3 regions of the Jeotgalibacillus sp. JSM ZJ347 genome follow, and region 2 is predicted to be linked to each of the others. Evidence: a T-box and tRNA genes for the amino acid it is inferred to sense, from the RefSeq annotation. Region 2 holds a T-box; the other regions hold tRNA genes.

Region 1 (7,707 bases), 770 kb from region 2:
GAACTACCCTGGATTTGACCATATTCTGGGACCTGACCTTTCAAATAAAATGTTTGAACACGCAAAGAAATTCGGTGCTGAATATGCATATGGTGATGTAAAGAGCATTGAAGACGGCAAGGATTATAAAACGATCAAAGCCGGATCGAAGGAATATAAAGCGCGTGCTGTACTAATCACAACAGGAGCAGAGTATAAGAAGCTTGGCGTACCGGGTGAAAAAGAACTTGGCGGACGCGGCGTATCTTACTGCGCGGTATGTGACGGTGCATTCTTTAAAGGCAAAGACCTTGTCGTAGTAGGCGGCGGAGACTCTGCTGTTGAAGAAGGTGTCTACCTGACACGCTTTGCGAACAAAGTGACAATCGTACACCGCAGAGACGAACTGCGCGCACAGAAGATCCTTCAGCAGCGTGCATTTGATAACGAAAAAATTGATTTCATCTGGAACACTACAGTGAAGGAAATCAATGAAAAAGACGGGAAAGTCGGATCAGTTACACTTGTATCAACTGAGGACGGTTCTGAATCAGACTTTGCTGCAGACGGCGCATTTATTTATATCGGTATGGTGCCGCTGACAAAGCCGTTTGAAGGACTTGGTATCCTGAATGACGAAGGATACATTGAAACAGACGAAAAAATGCAGACAAATGTACCAGGCATCTTCGCAGCTGGTGACGTCCGCGACAAAACACTTCGCCAGATCGTCACAGCAACAGGCGACGGCAGTGTCGCTTCACAGGCAATCCAGCACTATGTGGAAGAGCTTGCTGAGTCATTGAAGGTTCAATCTTAATTCAATAATGGTTTTTAATAACCGCTGATGATTTCCGCGGAGGACTGCGCTTTCCTGCCCCCGGGGGTGAGCCTCCGTCCTCGACTCCAATTATCAGCGGGATATATAACTGATCAAACTTAGAGCCTCTCCTTAGTTGGAGGGGTTTTGTTTTGTTTAAATGTGATGTGCGGGTTCAGGAGATTGGGTGTGATGTTCCGGAGATTATGTGGCGTGTTCATGAAATTACATGTACTGTTCAGAAGATTACAGCGGTGGTCCTAGAGATTTTATAAGTGGTCCCTGAGATTGTGTAATTAGACCCACCCTAATTCTGTTGGTTATTCAAAAATATACGATTAGTTTTGAAGTCTTTTAAGGCAGTAAACATTCATTCATCAACTGTTGGTTGGTCAGTTAGTAATGGCATTTAAAGAGCTTATGTGTTTATAAAGTCCATCAAACGTTCTGCACAGCAGGTGATTGGAGCGTAAGGGGGCGACTCCTGTGGCAGGAAGGGACAGGTGAGACAAAGCACGGCGAAGCCTGCTGGCTCACCGCCCGGCCACGGAAAGCGTCCCCCTGAAGCGGAAATCACCAGCCAAACTATAAAAAGCAAAACTTTATATCAATAACCAAATCTTTATCTAATCGTTACCAAACTGTAACCACTATGCAACAATTTATGGGTATAGTAAGACCATAAGTAATTGACCCCCTTTAAGTATATATTACCGGCACGGACACCAAACAGGTCCGTGCCCTTTTTTTGTTTACATATCAAAAAGGAAATTTGCATACAGATAAAGAAGGAGTCAGTACGGCTTCATTGTGAGAGCTTCTTAAACCATGTATAATAAAATGAATGAGCAAAAAATGAGCAGGTGATATTGTGCAGAGAATAACGAATTGTGTATATATAAAAGATAACCAGGCACTGCTTCTTCAAAAACCGAGAAGAGACTGGTGGGTTGCACCGGGCGGTAAAATGGAGCCGGGTGAATCTGTCAGGGATGCCTGCATTCGAGAGTACCGTGAAGAAACCGGTATTTATGTGAAGAATCCTGAAATTAAAGGGATTTTCACATTCATTATAAAAGAAGGAAATGAAGTCATTTCCGAGTGGATGATGTTTACGTTTCTGGCGACAGAAGGTGATGGTCTGATGCTGGATGAATCGCCTGAAGGCATTCTGCAGTGGCAGCCGGTTGAAGCGATTCAGTCGCTTGATATGGCTGAAGGTGACCGTCATATTCTTGAATATGTGGTCCATGGTCAGGGCGTTATCTATGGTACGTTCACTTATACAAAAGATTTTGAGCTATTATCTTATCGTCTGGATCCAAGCTGAGGGGGAGTGTCATCATGTCAACAGATATGGAATTAGTCATTATTACAGGAATGTCGGGGGCAGGAAAAACAGTTGCGATTCAAAGCTTTGAAGACCTGGGTTTTTTCTGTGTAGATAACCTGCCTCCGACACTGCTGCCGAAATTTCTGGAACTGATGAAAGAGTCAGGAGACAAGATGAACCGCGTGGCAGTCGTAATGGATTTAAGAGGGAGGGAGTTTTTCGACTCTCTTTTTCAGGCGCTGGATCAGTTTGATCATGAAGAAAGACTAAAGCCGCGCATTCTATTTTTAGAGGCTGATGATCAGGCGCTTGTAAGACGCTATAAAGAAACGAGACGTTCTCATCCGCTTGCACCTGCAGGTCTGCCGATGGAAGGGATCAAGCAGGAACGCCTGCTGTTAGCTGATCTCAAAGGACGCGCACAGACGATTTATAATACATCAAGCTTAAAACCGAGAGAGCTGCGCGAGAAAATTCTGCATGAGTTTTCAGTGAACAAGCAGTCTTTATTTACCGTCAATGTGATGTCTTTTGGCTTCAAGCACGGACTCCCGATTGATGCTGACCTTGTGTTTGATGTGAGATTCCTGCCGAATCCACACTATATTGATCATATGAGACCCCAGACAGGCCTGGATGAAGAAGTATCTGAGTATGTAATGAAGTGGAACGAGACGAAGAAGTTTCTTGAGAAGACAATCGATCTGCTGCAGTTCATGTTGCCGCATTATAAACGTGAAGGTAAAAGCCAGCTTGTGATTGCGATTGGTTGTACAGGCGGTCAGCACCGTTCTGTTGCACTCACTGAAGAGATTGCACGGGCATTTGCGAAAGACTACCACACTCAGATTACACACCGTGATATTCACAAAAAGCAGGGTGCACCGAAAAAATGACCCAGCAAAAAGGTAAGGTTGTCGTGATCGGAGGCGGGACAGGCCTGTCTGTTCTGCTCCGCGGGCTGAAGCAGCACCCGCTTGATCTGACAGCGATTGTGACAGTGGCTGACGACGGGGGCAGTTCGGGCAGAATCAGGGATGACCTGAAAATTCCGCCACCCGGGGATATTAGAAATGTGATTGCTGCATTATCTGATGTTGAGCCGCTGGTCGAAGAGATGTTCCAATACAGATTTGCGAGTAAAAACGAATTAAGCGGTCATTCGCTGGGGAACTTAATTATAGCAGCAATGACTTCAATCACTGGTGACTTCGCACACGGTGTTGAGGAAATGAGTAAAGTGCTCAATGTCAGAGGCCGCGTGCTTCCTTCTGCCAACCAGAGCATCGTGTTGTCTGCAGAAATGGAAGACGGCACGATTATTAAAGGTGAATCTAAAATTCCATTCAGCGGTAAGAAAATTAACCGTGTATTTTTATCACCTAAAAATGTGAAAGCACTGCCTCAGGCTGTAGAAGCGATTGAGGAAGCTGATATGATTATTATCGGGCCGGGCTCACTTTATACAAGTATCCTGCCTAATCTGCTTGTAAAAGAAATCGGACAGGCAGTTTTAAAGAGTTCTGCGCCAAAGGTATACATTTGTAACCTGATGACGCAGGCTGGGGAGACGATGAATTATACAGCTTCTCAGCATGTAGAAGCGATCTATCAGCATATGGGAACTAAATTTATGGACTACGTACTGGTCAATAATGAGGATGTCCCTGCAGAGATCCGCTCACTTTATGATAAAGAAATGGCGGAACCTGTAAAATTTGATGTCGATCGGTTAAAAGCCCTCGGACTTCAGGTGGTTTATGATAAAATAATTATTAATCGCGAAGGACTTATCCGTCATGATACTGATCGTGTCGCAGAAATTGTTGTCCGCTTAATGGCTGAAACGAAAGATCAGCTAGCGTAGTTAGTGAAAGAGGGAGGCGGAAAAGACACATGTCGTTTGCGTCAGAAACGAAGAAAGAACTCACCCAGATAGAAGCAAATGATTGCTGCTCAAAAGCAGAATTGTCTGCACTGATCCGGATGAACGGATCACTGTCTTTTTCAAACAGAGTTCTGATTGTGAATATCCAGACAGAAAATGCGGCAATTGCCCGCAGAATTTATACACTGATCAAAAAGAATTACACGGTACAGGTTGAACTCCTGGTCCGTAAAAAAATGAGACTGAAGAAAAACAACGTATATATCGTCAGAATTGCTGAGCAGGCAAAAGATATCCTTGAAGATCTGAATATCCTGGGTGAAGGTTTCCGTCTGAACCATGATATCAGTCCCGCAATGATCGGCAAAAAGTGCTGTCAGCGTGCATATTTAAGAGGTGCATTTTTAGCTGGCGGTTCAGTTAATAATCCTGAAACTTCATCTTATCACCTCGAAATTTTCACACTGTATGAAGAGCATAACGATTCACTTGCAAAGCTGATGAATCAGTTTGATCTGAACGGTAAGACAATTGAGCGTAAAAAGGGCTTTGTTACTTACCTGAAAGAAGCTGAAAAAATCACTGAATTTTTCAGTCTGATCGGTGCTCACCAGGCATTGCTCCGCTTTGAAGATGTGAGAATTGTAAGAGATATGAGAAACTCGGTGAACCGTCTTGTTAACTGCGAGACCGCAAACCTCAATAAAACGATCGGAGCGGCACTCAGACAAGTTGAGAATATCCGCTTTATCGAAAGAACAGCAGGTCTCGGTATTTTACCAGACAAGCTGAGAGAAATTGCTGAACTCCGAGTTGCTTATCAGGATGTCACGCTGAAGGAACTGGGAGAAATGGTCTCCGGCGGCGCTGTCAGCAAGTCCGGGATCAATCACCGCTTAAGAAAAATCGATCAGATCGCTGAAAAATTACGCAAAGGTGAAATGGTAGGAAACTAAATACAGGAGGAGATCAGATGCAGCAAAAGGAAGTAACAGTCAGGTTAAAAAGTGGATTGCAGGCGCGACCTGCATCCATGTTTGTTCAGGAAGCTACAAAGTTTTCTTCAGACGTTTACATTGAAAAAGAAAACAAAAAGGTGAACGCAAAAAGCATTATGGGCCTAATGAGCCTTGCACTCAGCTCAGGTGAAAGCTTTACTTTAATCACAGATGGTGCTGATGAAGAAGCTGCAATGCAAACGCTTGCGGCATATGTGGAAGAAGAAAATTGATCAGGTCCCTTTTCGGTTTTGCCGGGGAGGGATTTTTTTGTTTGGAGGGTATTTTGCTGGAAGATCCGGGAGGGGACTGGTACAAGTTTTGATGGGATTGCTACAACCTGGCCGGTGATTGCAACAACTTCCCGGGTGTATCGCTACAAGCTAAACGCGGATTGCTACAACCTGGACAGAAAATGCTTCAACCTAACCGTATTTCAGCATAAAAAAACCACGCCGTTAAAAAACAGCGTGGTTACGAAATGTTAAACCTTTAATTAAACGCCCTCGAAGGGAATCGAACCCCTATCTCAAGAACCGGAATCTTGCGTCATATCCATTAAACTACGAGGGCACGTTTTAACAATGCTTTTCTATTATAATAAAGGAGTTTTCGGAATGCAAGCCGAATATTAATATAAAGAAGATGGTTCAGACTTGTTAATCAGGTGCTCAGATGGGTATGATGAAAGGAAGAAAGATCAAGTCATTTTGTTTGACCTTGTTTGACCTTCATTGTAAGATAACAGTACATATTGTTGCAACACCACCACTAGATCGCTAAAGGAGGATTTTTCAATGAATTTAATTCCAACAGTTATTGAACAGACTAACCGCGGTGAGCGTGCATATGACATTTATTCACGTTTACTGAAAGACCGCATTGTTATGCTGGGAAGCGCAATTGACGATAACGTTGCGAACTCAATCGTATCTCAGCTGCTATTTTTAGAAGCTGATAATCCGGATAAAGATATTTACCTATACATCAACAGCCCGGGCGGAAGCATCACAGCGGGTATGGCAATCTATGATACGATGCAGTTCATTAAGCCGAAAGTGCACACGATCTGTATCGGTATGGCAGCATCAATGGGTGCATTCCTTCTTGCTGCAGGTGAAAAAGGTCACCGCTATGCTTTACCTAACGCTGAAGTAATGATTCACCAGCCACTTGGCGGTGCCCAAGGTCAGGCAACTGAAATCGATATCGCTGCAAAGCGCATCCTGTTCCTACGCGAAAAGCTGAACAAAATTCTTGCTGAGCGTACTGGTCAGGATTTCGAAACAATCGCAAAAGATACTGACCGCGATAACTTCATGACAGCTGAACGCGCGAAAGAATATGGTCTTGTTGACCAGATTATGGATCGTAATAAGCTTGCTGAAGAAGGAAAATAATTTTAAGATCAGCCGGTCTCTCTTTTAGAGGGATCGGTTTTTTACGCTGTCATATCGGCTGGGATAAAAATTGATGATTATAATCTTCAATTTTATTTCTCGCATTGAAATTGATGAGGAGGTAATTTTATTGATCGTACACTACTACACCCGCAAAAACTGCTCTCTCTGTGAAGAAGGCAAACTAATGCTCGAACTCGCACAGGAGGATCACGGCTTTGAAATTGAAGAACGTGATATTGATACGTCTGATGAATGGACGGAGAAGTATGGTTTGATGATCCCTGTAGTGGAAGTGGACGGAGAGATCATTCAGGCTGGCACTATTGACTTTGTGACAATAAGTAAACGTTTTCAAAAAAAGTCTTGACTTTATTTCTTGAAACGTTCTAAGAACCTTGCTATGATTAGAGGCGTAGCAGGGATCTTTTTTTTGCGCCTGATGGGACATAATATGTCTATGTGGGACAAAAAATGACCAGGAACACTTCGATGTCAGGATAATTGCCGGGCCTTGAAGTGATGTTTCACTGAAAAGGAGCTTTGATATGGCAAACATAATTGACATCCAAAAGCGTCTGGTGCCTGACCTGCTTGATGAGATTCAACTGAAGTACCAGGTTTTGAGGTCAGTCAGGTTTTTGCAGCCTGTTGGCAGAAGAAGTCTTGCACAGTCTCTCGGTATGACAGAGCGGGTATTAAGGAAAGAGGTTGAGCAGTTAAAAGCTCAGGATCTTCTCCACATTCATTCTTCAGGTATGAGCCTGACGAGAGATGGAATGGAAATCCTTATCCCACTTGAACGCATGATCAATGAGATATCGGGTATAACTTTAATGGAGCATTCGATAAAAGAGATGCTGAAAGTCAAAGAGGTTATAATTGTACCTGGTGACAGTGACGATTCGCCATGGGTGAAAGAAGAACTTGGACGGGCAGCGATTCAGAGTATGAAGCCTTATGTCGGCACTGACACAGTGATTGCAGTGACCGGTGGTACAACGATGTCTGCTGTAGCGGGCATGCTGACGCCTGACTTTGCCACACCTGAAACATTGTTTGTTCCGGCGCGTGGCGGTATTGGTGAGGATGTTCAGAACCAGGCGAATACAATCTGCTCGACAATGGCACAAAAATCCGGTGCGAGGCACAGAGTATTATATGTGCCGGACCAGGTCAGCCGTGAAGTGTATGAATCGATTATGAAAGAACCTGCGATCAAAGAAGTGATGTCTCTTATTACTTCAGCAGATCTTGTTCTTCATGGGATCGGTGATGCATTTACAATG
Region 2 (7,707 bases):
TCAATAGAAAAAGTATCACACGAAGAATTCAAACAGCAGACCGCTTCAGCAAAAGCAGTCATCAGGACAGGAGAACATACGCCATACGCAAACATTATCTTGCACGCGGGGGTGATCTTTTGAGTAAGCCAATCATTGAAATGTCGGATATTCACAAATCCTTTGGGCCGGTTGAGGTGCTGACCGGTGTCTCGTTTGACCTGAAGCCTGGTGAAATTCACGCGCTGATGGGTGAAAACGGGGCAGGAAAATCAACATTGATGAAAATTCTCACAGGTATTCACCCGAAAGATAAGGGAGAAATCATTTACAAAGGAAAGAAAACAGCTTTTAAAAATCCAAAAGAAGCTGAAAAAGCGGGCGTCAGCGTGATTCATCAGGAGCTGAATATTATTCCTGAGCTGACCGTTGCAGAAAACTTCTTTTTAGGAAAAGAAAAAACGGCCGGTAAGACAGGTGTTTTGAGAAACAAAGAAATGAATGAAGAAGCAAAAGCGTGGCTGATGGAGCTTGGGATCAAGCTAGATCCTAAGAAATCGGCTGCTGAATGTTCAGTTGGTCAGCAGCAGATGATCGAGATTGCAAGGGCTGTATCTGCTGACAGTGAAGTCCTGATTATGGACGAACCCACAGCTGCGCTAACAAAAAAAGAAATTGATGTCCTGTTCAATGTGATGAATGGTCTCAGAAAGAAAAACGTCGCAATTGTGTACATTTCTCACCGGATGGAAGAGATCTTCAGTATGTGCGACCGGATTACTGTACTGAGAGATGGCGCTTCTGTTGGCACCAGAGTCATTAAAGAAACGAACTTTCAGGAAGTTGTCAAGATGATGGTTGGACGCGAGCTTGGTGAACAGTTTCCTGAAAGAAAGGTGACACCGGGTAAAGTGCGGCTGACGGTTGAAAACCTGACGTCATCCACCGGAGTCAAATCGGCATCATTTGATTTGAAAGAAGGAGAAATCCTTGGCGTTGCCGGACTCATGGGTGCCGGAAGAACAGAACTGATGAGAGCGCTGTTTGGTGCTGATAAAAGCTCAGGGCTCATTCAGATTGAAGGAAAAACGCTGAGTAAGCCGACGCCCAAAAAGTCAATCCGTGCCGGAATGGCATTTGTCACAGAAGACCGTAAAGGTGAGGGGCTGATTTTGAATCAGACAGTCAGAGAGAACCTGTCAACTGCTCAGTTCAACAATATTTCCAAATGGAGCCTGATGAACGCAAAGAAAGAACAGACTTCAGCTGTTGAACTGATTGAACGGCTCCGAATCAAAACTTCAGGGCCGGAGCAGGAAGCGAAGTCGCTCAGTGGAGGTAATCAGCAGAAGATCGTCATCGGCAAATGGCTTGCGACGAACCCTTCCGTACTGATTCTTGATGAACCGACAAGAGGTGTGGATGTCGGGGCGAAAAAAGAGATCTATCAGATTATGAATGATCTGACTGCAAAAGGTGTGTCTATCATTATGGTGTCATCAGAGCTTCCTGAAATCCTTGGTATGTCAGACCGGATCCTCGTGATGCATGAGGGGAAAGTGACCGCCATCATGAACCGGGCTGATGCGGATCAGGAAAAAATTATGACAGCAGCAACAGGAGGAGAGTAAATTGAAAAACTCAGGTATTATCCAAAAAATCGGTCCTTTCCTTGGATTGTTACTGATCGTTGTCGTGCTATCCATTTTAAGCCCGAACTTCCTTGATCTTAACAATATCCTGAATATTTTAAGACAGGTATCGATTAACGCACTAATCGCATTTGGCATGACGTTTGTTATTTTAACCGGTGGAATTGACCTGTCAGTCGGCTCGATGCTTGCGCTTGGTGCAGCACTCACTGCGGGTGCAATGACGTCAGGTTTTGATCCGATTCTGGCTATTTTAATCGGTTTACTGATCGGTGCAGCAATGGGTGCCTTTAACGGAATCATTATTACAAAAGGTAAGGTTGCGCCGTTTATTGCAACACTCGCAACAATGACGATCTACCGCGGGCTGACGCTTGTGTATACAGAAGGCCGTCCTGTGACGGGACTTTCAGATGCATTCTCTTTCCAGATGATTGGTAAAGGATATGTCTTCGGGATTCCATTCCCGGTTATTACGATGTTTTTAGCGTTTGGTGCTCTATGGTTCATCCTGAAGAAAACAACATTCGGCCGCGGTGTGTACTCAGTCGGCGGTAACGAAGAAGCTTCAAGGCTTGCAGGGTTAAATGTAGATCGCATCAAAATCGGTGTCTATACGCTGACAGGTGTGCTGAGCGTGCTGGCAGGAATTATCCTCACATCACGTCTGAACTCAGCGCAGCCGACAGCCGGTACTGCATATGAACTGGATGCGATTGCTGCTGTTGTATTAGGCGGAACTAGCCTGACTGGAGGCCGCGGGTGGATTGTCGGTACGTTAATCGGTGCTTTGATCATTGGTGTCCTGAATAACGGACTCAATCTAATGAATGTATCTTCTTTTTACCAACAAGTTGTAAAAGGCGGCGTGATTCTGCTGGCGGTACTGCTGGACCGGAAAAAAGCTGCTTAATTATAAAAACTATTTTAAAAGGAGTGTTTGAAAATGAAGAAAAGATTATTTCTAACGTTGATGCTGATGATGTCACTGGTTTTGGCTGCATGTTCTCTGGACTCTCCAGGTTCTGAAAGTGAAGGTTCAGGAAGCGATGAAGGTGGCAGTGAAGGAGCAGGCACAATCGGATTTTCGATTTCAACTTTAAACAACCCGTTCTTTGTGACATTGGCAGAAGGTGCTGAAGCCCAGGCTGAAGAAGCTGGTATGGAGATTACAGTGGTAGATGCACAGGACGATCCGGCAAAACAGGCGAGTGATATCGAAGACCTGATTCAGCAGGGAGTAGACATCATTCTTGTGAACCCGACTGATTCTGCAGCAGTAGCAACAGCGATTGAATCAGCAAACAATGCTGATATTCCGGTCATTACAGTAGACAGAAGTGCTGAAGGCGGAGAAGTTGTGACACACATCGCCTCTGATAACGTTGAAGGCGGACGTCTTGCAGGGAACTTTATTATTGAAGAGCTTGGCGGATCAGGTAACGTTGTAGAGCTTGAAGGAATTTCAGGATCTTCAGCAGCACGTGAGCGTGGAGAAGGTTTCAACGAAGTAATTGGTGAAAGTGATATTGAAATTGTTGCGAACCAGACAGCAAACTTTGACCGTGCAGAAGGACTTTCTGTTATGGAAAATATTATTCAGAGCGGTGCGGAATTTGACGCAGTATTTGCCCACAATGACGAAATGGCACTTGGTGCTGTAGAAGCACTTGAAGCAGCAGGCATGTCTGATGTGATGGTTGTCGGCTTTGATGCGACAAATGATGCAGTAGCTGCAGTAGAAGAAGGAACAATGGCAGCAACAGTTGCACAGAAGCCGAACGAAATCGGAATCAGCGCGATTGATACAGCACAGGCTGTTCTTAATGGTGAAACGGTAGAGGAATTTGTACCGGTTGAGCTTGAGCTTGTGACACAGTAAAGATTTGACCCCTTACATTCGTTTGGATGTAAGGGGGTTTTTGATACTGAAGACTGAGATTAGTGTTTTCTAAAAGTGATTCTTCTGTGTATAGGGGCAGGACTTATACAGAAGAATTAACCTGACTTATTTACTTTTCACTTTATCAATTCCTGCTATAAAAACGTCTATCATACGTTTTATGCTGATATCCAGATCAACCGGCAAACCAAACCCATGATGTTGATCTAAAGAAGCGAATCCATGCAGGATACTCCGTAAACCACGCGCTGCATGAATAGCGTCCTCACCCTCCAGTTGATAATCATTCAGCAACTTAACAGCCATGTCTACGATTCTGGTAGTGACTTTTTCAGCTTCGGGACTTACAAGGCCTTCTCCCGCCCAAAGCGTAGCCTCATATAAGCCAGGGTGTGTTCTGACAAATTGAATATAAGCCAGGCTGAAAGCGTGAATAGCATTATCACCTGACTGATCACCGAGTGAATGGGTGAGGTGATGGTGTAACGCTTCTAATCCATGAACGGCTAAAGCTTTTCGCAGTGCTGTCAGGCTTTCTATGTGATTATATAAAGATGGCGTACGAATACTGAGTTTTTTTGCAACTGTCGCCAACGTTAAAGCGTGTATGCCTTCTTCATCAACAATTTCTCTGGAAGTTTGTATAATAGACTGCAGTTCAATTCCCGGTTTCCGAGCCATAAAGGTCCTCCGTTTACGATTTCCTCAAAGTTTTTTCAAATGCAATGATCGCACGGTCAATCTCATCAGCAGGTTCTATCAACATAGGTCCGTGACCAACTGCTAGAAGGGATGGGTTCAGACTGTGGATCTTAACCGCACTAGCTAAAGCCTTTTCTTTACTCCAGGTAGCTAGTGCAGGAAACGGAAATAAGGGCTTTAAATGACCGGATACAGCAATTCCTCCCCGGGTTTGAAATGCGTCACCGGCAATGATTGCACCAGTCCGTTCATCAATCAATGATGTCGACCCTGGTGAGTGTCCTGGGGTTTGAATTGCCCTGAGTGAGCCGATTTTATCCCCTTCCTTTATAAGGAAATCAGGGTGTGTACGAATTTTCCCTGCCTTTGGAATGCCACCTTTTACCGGATTTTGTGTTTCATTTTCAACTGAAGAACGGTCCCCTGCCAGCAGTCTGCTTTCTTGTTCAGACATATACACTTTTGCATAAGGCAGGCTCTCCTTTAATCGATCCAGCGAACCAATGTGATCGCTGTGAGCATGGGTTAACACAATCTGTGAGATTGGCTTTCCGATTGACTCAGCTGCTTTTAAAATGGTTGAGCTGCTGTTTGGTAATGCTGTATCAATTAGTGTCAGTTCATCAGACTCTTCGATCAGATAACAATTAACCGGGAACAGATTCGGGTAAAAACTTAGCTGGTGAATAAACCCCTTACTGGTTAGTTTCATCTGTTTCTCCCCTTTAACTAATGGTATTAGTTCTATGTTAACTAATATCATTAGTTAACGCAAGTTAAAGTTTCTGATTGGTGTGGAAGTTATTTCAATTCAGGTATTGTTTTTCTTCTGTTTATGTCTATAATAGGTAAAAACAAACGTCAATGACAAAGAGAGTAGCTTGCTGTGGGTATGAAGCGAACCGGGGGTGGTGGGAGCCTGGTTGTGAAGCAGGGAGTGAAGCGCACTTTGGAGATGTAGGTCTGAAACAGAAGTAGGAGCTGCCGGGGAGAACCCCGTTATCAATTTGAGTGGTTGTGAAAACAATGAGAGTGGTACCACGGACGAATCAGACGCCCGTCTCTTTTCCTGTATGGAGAAGAGACGGGCGTTTTTTATTTTGAGGAGGAATGTTGATGGACTATCAATCGTTATTTGCAGCAGCGTTATACAAACAATTAAAGGAGCAGCTGGATCAGGAAAAGATCTGTCAGCTGATAGAAAAGCCTAAATATAGTGAGATGGGTGATTTTGCATTTCCGTGTTTTGAACTGGCGAAGATTTTCAGGAAGTCGCCTAATCAGATTGCGGGCGAACTGGCTGAACAGCTTGAATGTCCACCTCTTTTTGAAAAAGTTGAGGCAGTCGGGGGCTATGTGAATGTGTTTTTAAATCAAATGGAGGTATCAGCTTCAGTCGTTGCAAAAGTAATTCAGCGAAAAGAGCAATACGGCAGTCTAAATCATGGAAACGGGGAAGTCATTACAATTGATTTCTCTTCACCGAATATTGCAAAGCCCTTTTCAATGGGCCACCTGCGCTCAACGGTGATCGGTCATTCGCTTGCACGGATTGGTGAGAAGAATGGATTTGGTGTTGTGCGGATTAATCATCTCGGTGACTGGGGAACGCAGTTTGGCAAGCTGATTGCGGCTTATAAGCTCTGGGGAAATGAAGAGAAAATCCGTGTAAATCCAATTAAAGAGCTTCTGACGCTCTATGTAAAGTTTCATGATGAAGCGGAGCATGACGCGTCACTGATTGATGAGGGTCGCCTTTGGTTTAAGCGTCTGGAAGATGGTGATCAGGAAGCACGCGAACTCTGGAAGTGGTTCAGAGAGGAGTCACTGAAGGAGTTTAACAGTATTTATGAGCTACTCGGCGTGACGTTTGATTCAACGCAGGGAGAGGCTTTTTATAACAATAAAATGGAACGAGTTGTGCAGTTGCTTGAGGAGAAACAGCTTTTGAAGGAGTCGGATGGTGCGCTGGTTGTGGAGTCGGCAGAAGAAATGCCGCCTTGTCTGATTAAAAAGAAGGATGGTACGACGCTTTATGCGACGCGTGATCTGGCAGCAGCGATTTATCGTCACGAGGCTTACGGGTCATCCCGGTCGCTCTATGTCGTCGGCAATGAGCAGACGCTGCATTTCAAACAGCTGTTTGATGTGCTTGGAAAAATGGATTATGAGTGGAGTCAGGGTCTGAAGCATGTTCCGTTTGGCATGATGCTGAAAGACGGAAAGAAGATGTCTACGCGAAAAGGGAAAGTTGTGCTGCTTGAGGAAGTGCTGAAGGAAGCGGTAGACCTTGCGCGTCAGAATATTGCAGATAAGAATCCTTCTCTGACTGACAAAGAGCGGGTTGCATACCAGGTAGGAACGGGCGCTGTCATGTTTCACGATTTGAAAAATCACCGCCTGAATGACGTGGAGTTTTCACTTAATGCAATGCTTAAATTTGAAGGAGAGACAGGACCTTACGTTCAATACACGCATGCGCGGGCTTCTTCTATTTTGAGAAAAGGTGGCTATGAGGAAAACACTGAGGCATTGGCTTTTGTAGATGATCAGGCATGGCGAGTGGTTAAGGGTCTGATGGATTTTCCGGAGGCGGTCAAGCGTTCATTTGATGGGAATGACCCTTCTCAGGTAGCGAAATATATACTGGATTTAGCAAAATCGTTTAACCAGTATTACGGCAATGTGCGGATTCTGGATGCAGTTGAAGGAAGACAGGAGAAGCTGTCGCTGGTTCATGCTGTAAAGGTTGTCTTGAAAGAGAGTATGTATTTACTTGGGCTGGAGGCACCTGAGGAGATGTAAGGCTTATTCACTTTTAATTACTATTAAAAATTATTCTCGGTGGGAATATATGTTCTCATCAGAGGGAATTAAAGTAGTACTTATGAATTTTAAAGGAGGATGCGTGACATATGAAAGATGTATCAAGCTGGCCGATCATTGGTTACGGTGAGAATAGTACATTAGAAAAATTTGAAATCGTTTCTCCTGATGAGCGGTTGAAATCAATTATGAATTCTCCAAAATTGATGCACAACTTATATAAAAATACTCTGCTGAAAATTGGTTTAGATAATAATCAATCTCCAAAAATTAAAGTGTCTACGATTTTACATGCGTTGAAAACCAGTTATCCAGAGTTCTCAGGCTGCTTTGCGAAAAAATTAGAGAACTTTGACATGGAACAATTAAAAGGATATTGTGCAAACCTTCCGTTGATATCAGACGTTAGGAAAAAGTTTATCTTTGAATTTATATCATATAGACGGCAACAATTATTAAGTGAATTGAAGGGGGTGACTGAGAAATGAACAAAATTAAGTCCTTATTATTAGTCTGGAAAAACCATAAAAACGATTTGTATTATCATATCGGGACGCTATCGTTTAATGGTGAAGTGTACACATTTGAATATTCTTTCAATAGTGACTCCACCAGAAATGTAAAGGCTGCTATTGATAACGGGTA
Region 3 (7,707 bases), on a different contig from region 2:
CACCTGAAACATCACGTGTAATAGATGGGTTTTCAGACTTGCGGGCTACTTTATCAATTTCGTCAATGTAAATAATGCCTTTTTCAGCACGCTCTACATCATAATCAGCAGCCTGAATCAGCTTCAGAAGAATGTTTTCAACATCTTCACCCACATAACCGGCTTCTGTCAGTGATGTAGCATCCGCAATTGCAAATGGTACATTCAGAATTCTTGCAAGCGTCTGGGCAAGAAGTGTCTTACCTGAACCGGTTGGTCCAATCAGACAGATGTTACTTTTTGCAAGCTCAACATCATCCACTTTACTGTTTGATTTAATTCGTTTGTAATGGTTATAAACGGCTACAGAAAGGGACTTCTTCGCACGTTCCTGGCCAATTACATAATCACCGAGAATTGAAAGGATTTCTTTCGGTTTCGGTACATCTTTAAATTCCACTTCTTCTTCTGTACCAAGTTCCTCTTCCACAATCTCAGTACAAAGCTCTATACATTCATCACAAATATATACACCCGGTCCGGCAACAAGTTTACGTACCTGCTCCTGGGTTTTTCCGCAAAAAGAACATTTCAGTTGTCCTTTTTCATCGTTAAATTTAAACATTACTTTCACCCCTTTATCAGTCTTGCTCTTTAATAGAGCACTTCTTTAACTCTGTAAAAAAAATTGTATCACATTGATCCTTTTGACGGAACTAACTCGAATTTCCCGATATGTTTTGCTAATAAACCTGTATGTATGTAATAACTTTGCGGTCAGTAGCCGCTAATACTTGCTTATGGTATAAAACAAGGCACGATCTAATCGCGCCTTGCTCCATTCTTACTTATTATTATGCAACAGTCTTGCTGTTTTCCACAAGAAAATCGATTGCTTTTTGTACACGCAGGTCATTTTCAAGGATTTCAGTAGATCCGCCAAGTGCAGCTTTGATCTGATCAACGGACATATTGAACTGCTCAGTCATGCTGCTAAGTTCAGACTCAACGTCTTCTTCGGTAACAGAGATGTTTTCAGCTTCAGCAATTGCTTCAAGTACAAGGTTCGTACGCACACGCTTTGCTGCGTCTTCCTGCATTTGTCCGCGAAGAGCATCTTCATCCTGACCACTAAACTGGAAGTAAAGGTCAAGGTTCATACCCTGAGCGCTAAGGCGCTGTTCGAATTCCTGCATCATGCGGTCAACTTCAGTGTTAACCATTGATTCTGGGATGTCGATTTCAGCGTTCTCAGAAGCTTTTTCAACTACTGAATCGCGAAGTGCCATTTCAGCAGCATTTTTCTTCTCTTCAGTCAGACGGTTCTTCGTCTTTTCCTTCAGCTCAGCAAGTGTTTCCACTTCTTCATCTGCATCTTTAGCAAATTCATCGTCAAGTTCAGGAAGTTCTTTTGCTTTGATTTCATGAACTTTCACTTTGAATGTTGCCGGCTTACCAGCAAGCTCTTCAGCGTGGTATTCTTCAGGGAAATTAACTTCAACGTCTTTTTCATCTCCTGTTGAAAGACCAACTAACTGCTCTTCAAAACCTGGAATGAAAGAACCTGAACCGATTTCAAGAGAATAGTTATCAGCTTGTCCGCCTTCAAATGCTTCTCCATCAACGAATCCTTCAAAGTCAAGAACGACTGTATCGCCGTCTTCTACTTTACCGTCTTCTTTTACTACAAGCTCTGCCTGGCGTTCCTGCAGCTGCTTAAGTTCTGCATCTACATCTTCATCAGTTACTTCTGCATCAAGCTTTTCCACTTCAAGTCCTTTGTATTCACCAAGTTTAACTTCTGGCTTAACAGTAACTTTTGCAGTGAAGATAAGCTCTTTACCTTTTTCCATTTGCTCTACGTCGATTTCAGGACGATCAACCGGTACGATACCAGCTTCGTCAACTGCATTTGCGTAAGCTTCAGGAAGGATTTCATCAAGAGCGTCCTGATAAAGTGATTCCACTCCGAAACGCTTTTCAAACATCTGGCGAGGCATTTTACCTTTACGGAATCCAGGTACGTTGATTTGCTTTACAACCTTTTTGAAGGCACTGTCAAGGCCTTTATTAACTGTTTCAGCGTCTACTTCTACTGTTAGTACGCCTTCATTACCTTCTTGCTTTTCCCATTTTGCTGACATAAATAATTCCCTCCAAAACATCTATTAAGTTAATGGTTTCATGTTCGACATGAAATCAATGATTCTTTCATTTATCTATTAAGAATCCCATTATGCAACCATTTCATTATAACATACGCGGTTTGTCTTTCAACTGCAAACCATTAGACCATTTCCACTTTTTCAAGCCTTCTGATTTCTGCCAGGAGTTCATTATATTCAAAATCTTCAAATGAATTCTGAACACCCAGATACTCATTAGCAAGTCTCAGGTAAGCATCAGAAATTACCTCCGGAGAATCTGTTCTCCATGTGAAAGGATAAAGTAAAAAGGCATGCTTTTGCAAGAGCTCTGCTGCAATTTCTGCTAATTGCGGCTGTGCACTCTCATTTGAGATAAACTTAGCAGCCTCAACATACATCTCTTGATCAAAAGGCTCCACCAATTCCGCCGGACAGACGGATATTTCTTTATTCCATTTGCAGACGACCGTTTCTTCAAAAATCCCCTGCTCTCTAAGAATGTTTAAAAGCAGTGTTTTGATAAATGGATGCGTCTGATCTTTTTCAATTTCATCAATAATATCGTCCTTCATCGGTCTGATATTCTGTTTTGCAAGTGCTGCCGCCTGAATCATTTGCTGCTCAAGGTCTCTTTGAAGCTGAAAGGATTGAAATGATTCTTCCTCAGCCTCTTTCTGTTCCTTTTGCTGCTCACTAAGCTCGATCAGATTCTGAAGTCGCACGGCTTTTTCAGGTTGTAATTCATTTTCTTCTAATAAAGGTTGTATGAATGATGAAATCTCATTGAACTTCCTTAACTGAATCAGGTTCATAACGTAAAGTTCAATTAATTCGTCATATTCCCCTGACCCTTCCCGGAGCATTTGTCTGCAAAGGTCTGCAGATTCTGACCATTGATTATTTTCATAATACGCAACTGCAAGTGAAGTACCTGCCGCCGCATCATGTTCATCAAGTTCAAGCGCCTGCTCCAAAAGGCTGATGGCTTCAACATTCTCCTGATTTTGCAGCATGTCCAATCCTCGTTCTACGAGCCGGTCTTTTAATCCCGGGAACGGTATTACACGCCTGCCCTGCTGCTCAGCCATATATGATGAACCACCTTCCGTAATCTTTTTGAATTGAGTGTAGCATTGTCTTTTACAAAATGCCAAGAAAAGCACTATGCAAAAATAAAAAAGCCCGCCTGTTACATTTGTAACAGGCGGGCTTTCAGTTAGCGTCCCAGGAGCGACTCGAACGCCCGACCGACAGCTTAGAAGGCTGTTGCTCTATCCAACTGAGCTACTGGGACATTATGTAGTACGTCTTGTTAAGGACAATTATTATTATATAAATATATTCAATAAAAGTCAATGCATTTTCAAATATTATTTTAAAGTATTTTAAACGGGTTAAAAGATACCGGTTTATACGCTGTACCGTCCAGCTTGCATGCACTCTGGACGGTACACCTTTTATCATTTAGTCATTAAATGAACCGGTCCATGATAATAGTTTATCATGCTGATTTGTATAAAACACGACTTCAACCTGAAGATTTTCAACATTGACGACTGCATATGTCGGTTCATTGCGATCACGCGGGAGCCTGATGCTGCCTGGATTCAGAAACAGCTTATGGTCAAGTATCTCCGCTCCCAACTGATGAGAATGCCCGAAAATAACAACATCAGCGTTATTTTCATCCGCTTTATAACGGACTCTGTCTAATGATGATTTAATTCCATACAGATGGCCGTGAGTGATAAATATCTTAATATCTCCGCAATCCACGACTTCATCCTCAGGATATGAAGAGTCAAAGTCACAATTGCCTCTAACTTTCACAAATGGTTTCATTGCCTCAGAGTCAAAGGGAAGCTCTGAATCTCCGGCATGTAACATATAATCAACTTTATCTTCCCAGTGTTTCCTTACTTCAGTAATAATATGTGCATCACCATGATTATCACTTACAATTAACAACTTCATCAGATCACCTCACTGAAACTGTGATTGTAATTTTCTGAGCGCGTTTGCACGATGGCTGATTTGATTTTTTTCATCAGATGTCAACTCTGCAAAAGTTTTTTGATATACCTCTGTATAAAAGATCGGGTCATAGCCGAAGCCATTTTCACCACTTGGTTTTGAAGTTATATACCCTTCCGCTTCGCCAGTAAACAACCTGGTTGCTTTCCCTGGTTCAGCCAGTGCAAGTGTGCAGTGGAAACGCGCAGTTCTTTTGCCATCAGGGACACCATCTAACTTTAATAACACTTTTTCAATATTCTTCTGATCATTTTTTTCAGCACCCGCATATCGTGCAGAAAACACGCCGGGTTCACCGTCAAGTGCATCGACAATCAATCCACTGTCATCTGCAATCACACTGACATCAAGCTTTCGTGCAATTGTTTCAGCTTTTAAAGCAGCATTCTCAGCAAATGTAACACCCGTTTCTTCAACTTCCTCTAATGCAGGATAATCAGCAAGCGTTTTGACTTCATAGCCCAGCGGATTTAGCAGCTTCTCAAAATCCTTCGCTTTCCCTTTATTGTTTGTGGCGATAATGATCTTTTTCATGATTTTACATCACTCACAATCTTAGCTGTTAATTCTTGACCGAGAATTGATTTTTGTTCATCAATAATGCGTTCAATTCCCGCTCGTCCGATACTCAGCATATCGAGCAGTTCCTGATGCGTGAATGCAGCTTCTTCCCCAGTTCCCTGAAGCTCTACAAATTCACCCTTACCCGTCATCACAATGTTCATATCAACATCTGCTGTACTATCTTCAGCATAGTTCAAATCAAGGATCGGTTCCCCGTCTGAATTAATGCCTGCTGACACAGCAGCCAGAAAGTCTTTTACAGGAAATAAAGGAAGTTCTTTTTCGAGAGTCAGTTTTTCTATTGCAAGCGCCATTGCAGCAAAAGCGCCTGAAATCGAAGCAGTTCTTGTCCCGCCGTCTGCCTGAATGACATCGCAGTCAATCCATACCGTTTTTTCTCCAAGCGCATCAAGGTCTACAACGGCACGCAACGCCCGTCCGATCAAACGCTGAATTTCCATTGTACGCCCACTGACTTTTCCTTTGGAGGATTCACGGATTGTCCGCTGTCCGGTCGCTCTTGGAAGCATCGCATACTCAGCTGTAATCCAGCCCTTCCCCTGACCTCTCATAAAAGGCGGCACTCTGTCTTCAATACTCGCGGTGCAAATAACTTTAGTGTCACCAAAGGCAACAAGCACCGATCCTTCAGGGTGCATCAGATAATTCTTTTCTATCGTAATTTGTCTCATATCTGAGACAGCTCTTCCATCAGGTCTCACATTTATTCACTCCATCTTTTGTGTTGACTTCTAATAAGCCGGCTGATGTTTTTTGCACACATCTTCAGTTACGTAAATACTACGATTATTTACTATAAATTTAAATTTTAACGATAAAAGCCGTGATTAGCTCACGGCAATTTTACGGATTCTACTACCAGGGAATCATCGTTCATCCATTCCCTTGCAACTTGTCCAAATATAACAGGGGAACCTGTTGTGTAATAAATGTGCTGCTGTCTTTCATGGCGGGCATTTAACTCTCCGCGGTAAGACAGGATCGCACTAACTTCTCTGGCGGTTTCATCACCTGAGCTGATCACTTTTACTGACGGTCCCATATACTGTTCAATTAAAGGCTGCAGTAAAGGGTAGTGTGTACATCCAAGAATCAGCGTATCAATCGGATGATGCCTCATGTCATTCAACGTTTCTGCAACAATTTTCTTCGCCATTGAACTGTTATATTCTCCACTTTCAACAAGCGGCACAAACTTTGGACATGCTTTAGGATATGTCTGAATACTCTCTTTTAAACTGCACAGCACTTTTTCATAAGCCCTGCTTTTGATCGTTCCGTCAGTACCAAGTATGCCTACACAGTTATTCTTAGTGTATTTGATCGCTGAGCGTGCACCCGGTGAGATGACCCCAATAACCGGGATATCAAAAGCTGTCCTGATCTCTTCAAGTGCAGCTGCTGTTGCAGTGTTGCAGGCAATCACCAGCATTTTGATGTCCTGTCTGTATAGAAACTCAGCCATTTCCCACGTGTATTTTCTAACCTCTTCTTCAGGTCTTGGTCCATATGGGCAGCGGGCTGTGTCTCCTAAATAGATGATCTGTTCATTTGGAAGCTGGTAGATAATTTCCCTGGCAACTGTCAGGCCGCCAACACCAGAATCCATTACGTCGATTGCTCTGCTCAAGAAAAACGCCTCACTCTTATTTCATTTCGCCGTGTAATTTACTCAGCACTTTTGCAAGAGAAGTGACTTCATCTTCAGTAAATCCTGATAGCACATCACTTAAGTCCTGCTGACGCTTTTTAATTACTTCTTCAATAATTCTTTCGCCTTCTTCTAACAGATGAATTCTTACTACCCGGCGGTCATGTTCATCTTTCACTCTGACAACCAGACTGCTTCTTTCCATCCGATCAATTAAATCTGTTGTTGTGCTGCAGGCAAGATACATTTTATTCGATAATTCACCAATCGTCATATCTCCTGCTTCAAACAGCCACTGCAGCGCCACGAATTGTGGTGGCGTGATTGTGTACTGACTAAGAATTTCTCTGCCTTTTTGTTTGATCAGTCCGGAAATATAGCGGAGGTCCTTTTCGATATCTGCTACAACCTCTTTTGGATGAAGCTCTTGTACTCCTTTAGTTTCCATCGGTTCATACACTCCCTATGTTTCGTTCTACTAATATTGTCGCCTTTTTATTGTTAATAATCAAGAACATTTAAATTTACACGATGTAACAAAAAAACTGTCTCCCGATCAGAGAGACAGTTCTTCTAGCCTTAGCAGTTCTACAATTGCCTGAGACCTTCCTTTAACACCAAGCTTTTGAATCACATTAGAAATGTGATTCCGGACTGTTTTTTCACTGATAAATAATTCAGAAGCAATTTCTTTTGTTGTCTTATCTTTAAGTAAAAGGTTAAAAACTTCCTTTTCTCTTTTCGTTAGAATTGACGTTCTCCGAGCCACACTTTCTTCCCCCTTATTCAATAACACCGTTTGTTCAGTGTATGAATGGCAGGGAGAAGAAGTGAGGAATCAAACGTCTATTTTTAATGCCGGATGAAGAAGGAGTTCTCTCTGCTGATCCGTCCAGGGTACACCTTTACCGGTCGCCTTACCCATCTGCACCATCGTACCTCTTCCACAGAATACCGGTTCGCCGCCAGCATTCATCCCCATATAGTGAATATCGACTGAAGAATTCCCTACTGATTCAGCTTTTACATAAACCTTTAGCTCCTGATCAAAAAATACCTGCTTTAAAAAATCGCACTGCAGATTCGCAACAACCGGAATTGACTCATGAGATGTCTGAAGCCAGTTCTGCATAAATCCAAGGTGCTTTAGAAACTCAATTCTTGCCTGCTCAAAATAAATAAACGGCACTGTATTATTTAAATGGCCGAATAAATCAGTTTCAGAAAATCGTACTTTTACTGGGTAATAAAATTCAAATCCCGCTTTCCACTCTTCCATATCCTTTATGTATGGTATCTTCATTTTCCGCA

What was found. The T-box of region 2 lies ahead of argS (arginine--tRNA ligase). A T-box ahead of a tRNA ligase gene usually reads a tRNA of that ligase, here a tRNA-Arg.
Region 1: it encodes a tRNA-Arg, which carries the amino acid that the T-box ahead of argS (arginine--tRNA ligase) is inferred to sense. The anticodon was not compared.
Region 3: it encodes a tRNA-Arg, which carries the amino acid that the T-box ahead of argS (arginine--tRNA ligase) is inferred to sense. The anticodon was not compared.

What each region holds. Positions count from the first base shown of each region.
Region 1 covers NZ_JBISEN010000002.1:940,825-948,531, forward strand. Annotated here, with positions in the region: gene trxB (thioredoxin-disulfide reductase) at 1-799, shown strand, start outside; gene ACH6CZ_RS10190 (NUDIX hydrolase) at 1,671-2,129, shown strand; gene rapZ (RNase adapter RapZ) at 2,144-3,028, shown strand; gene ACH6CZ_RS10200 (gluconeogenesis factor YvcK family protein) at 3,025-3,999, shown strand; gene whiA (DNA-binding protein WhiA) at 4,029-4,976, shown strand; gene ACH6CZ_RS10210 (HPr family phosphocarrier protein) at 4,994-5,251, shown strand; tRNA gene ACH6CZ_RS10215 (tRNA-Arg) at 5,520-5,591, opposite strand; partial or broken gene clpP (ATP-dependent Clp endopeptidase proteolytic subunit ClpP) at 5,813-6,418, shown strand; gene ACH6CZ_RS10225 (glutaredoxin family protein) at 6,549-6,788, shown strand; gene ACH6CZ_RS10230 (sugar-binding transcriptional regulator) at 6,967-7,707, shown strand, end outside.
Region 2 covers NZ_JBISEN010000002.1:175,497-183,203, forward strand. Annotated here, with positions in the region: gene rbsD (D-ribose pyranase) at 1-123, shown strand, start outside; gene ACH6CZ_RS06755 (sugar ABC transporter ATP-binding protein) at 141-1,610, shown strand; gene ACH6CZ_RS06760 (ABC transporter permease subunit) at 1,612-2,544, shown strand; gene rbsB (ribose ABC transporter substrate-binding protein RbsB) at 2,578-3,513, shown strand; gene ACH6CZ_RS06770 (TetR/AcrR family transcriptional regulator) at 3,640-4,215, opposite strand; gene ACH6CZ_RS06775 (MBL fold metallo-hydrolase) at 4,229-4,948, opposite strand; T-box leader at 5,092-5,304, shown strand; gene argS (arginine--tRNA ligase) at 5,353-7,041, shown strand; gene ACH6CZ_RS06785 (HipA domain-containing protein) at 7,152-7,550, shown strand; gene ACH6CZ_RS06790 (hypothetical protein) at 7,547-7,707, shown strand, end outside.
Region 3 covers NZ_JBISEN010000001.1:178,629-186,335, reverse strand. Annotated here, with positions in the region: gene clpX (ATP-dependent protease ATP-binding subunit ClpX) at 1-604, opposite strand, end outside; gene tig (trigger factor) at 834-2,123, opposite strand; gene ACH6CZ_RS00885 (tetratricopeptide repeat protein) at 2,267-3,214, opposite strand; tRNA gene ACH6CZ_RS00880 (tRNA-Arg) at 3,347-3,420, opposite strand; gene ACH6CZ_RS00875 (metallophosphoesterase) at 3,591-4,100, opposite strand; gene ACH6CZ_RS00870 (XTP/dITP diphosphatase) at 4,110-4,694, opposite strand; gene rph (ribonuclease PH) at 4,691-5,446, opposite strand; gene racE (glutamate racemase) at 5,578-6,375, opposite strand; gene ACH6CZ_RS00855 (MarR family winged helix-turn-helix transcriptional regulator) at 6,392-6,844, opposite strand; gene ACH6CZ_RS00850 (helix-turn-helix domain-containing protein) at 6,953-7,165, opposite strand; gene ACH6CZ_RS00845 (acyl-CoA thioesterase) at 7,235-7,699, opposite strand.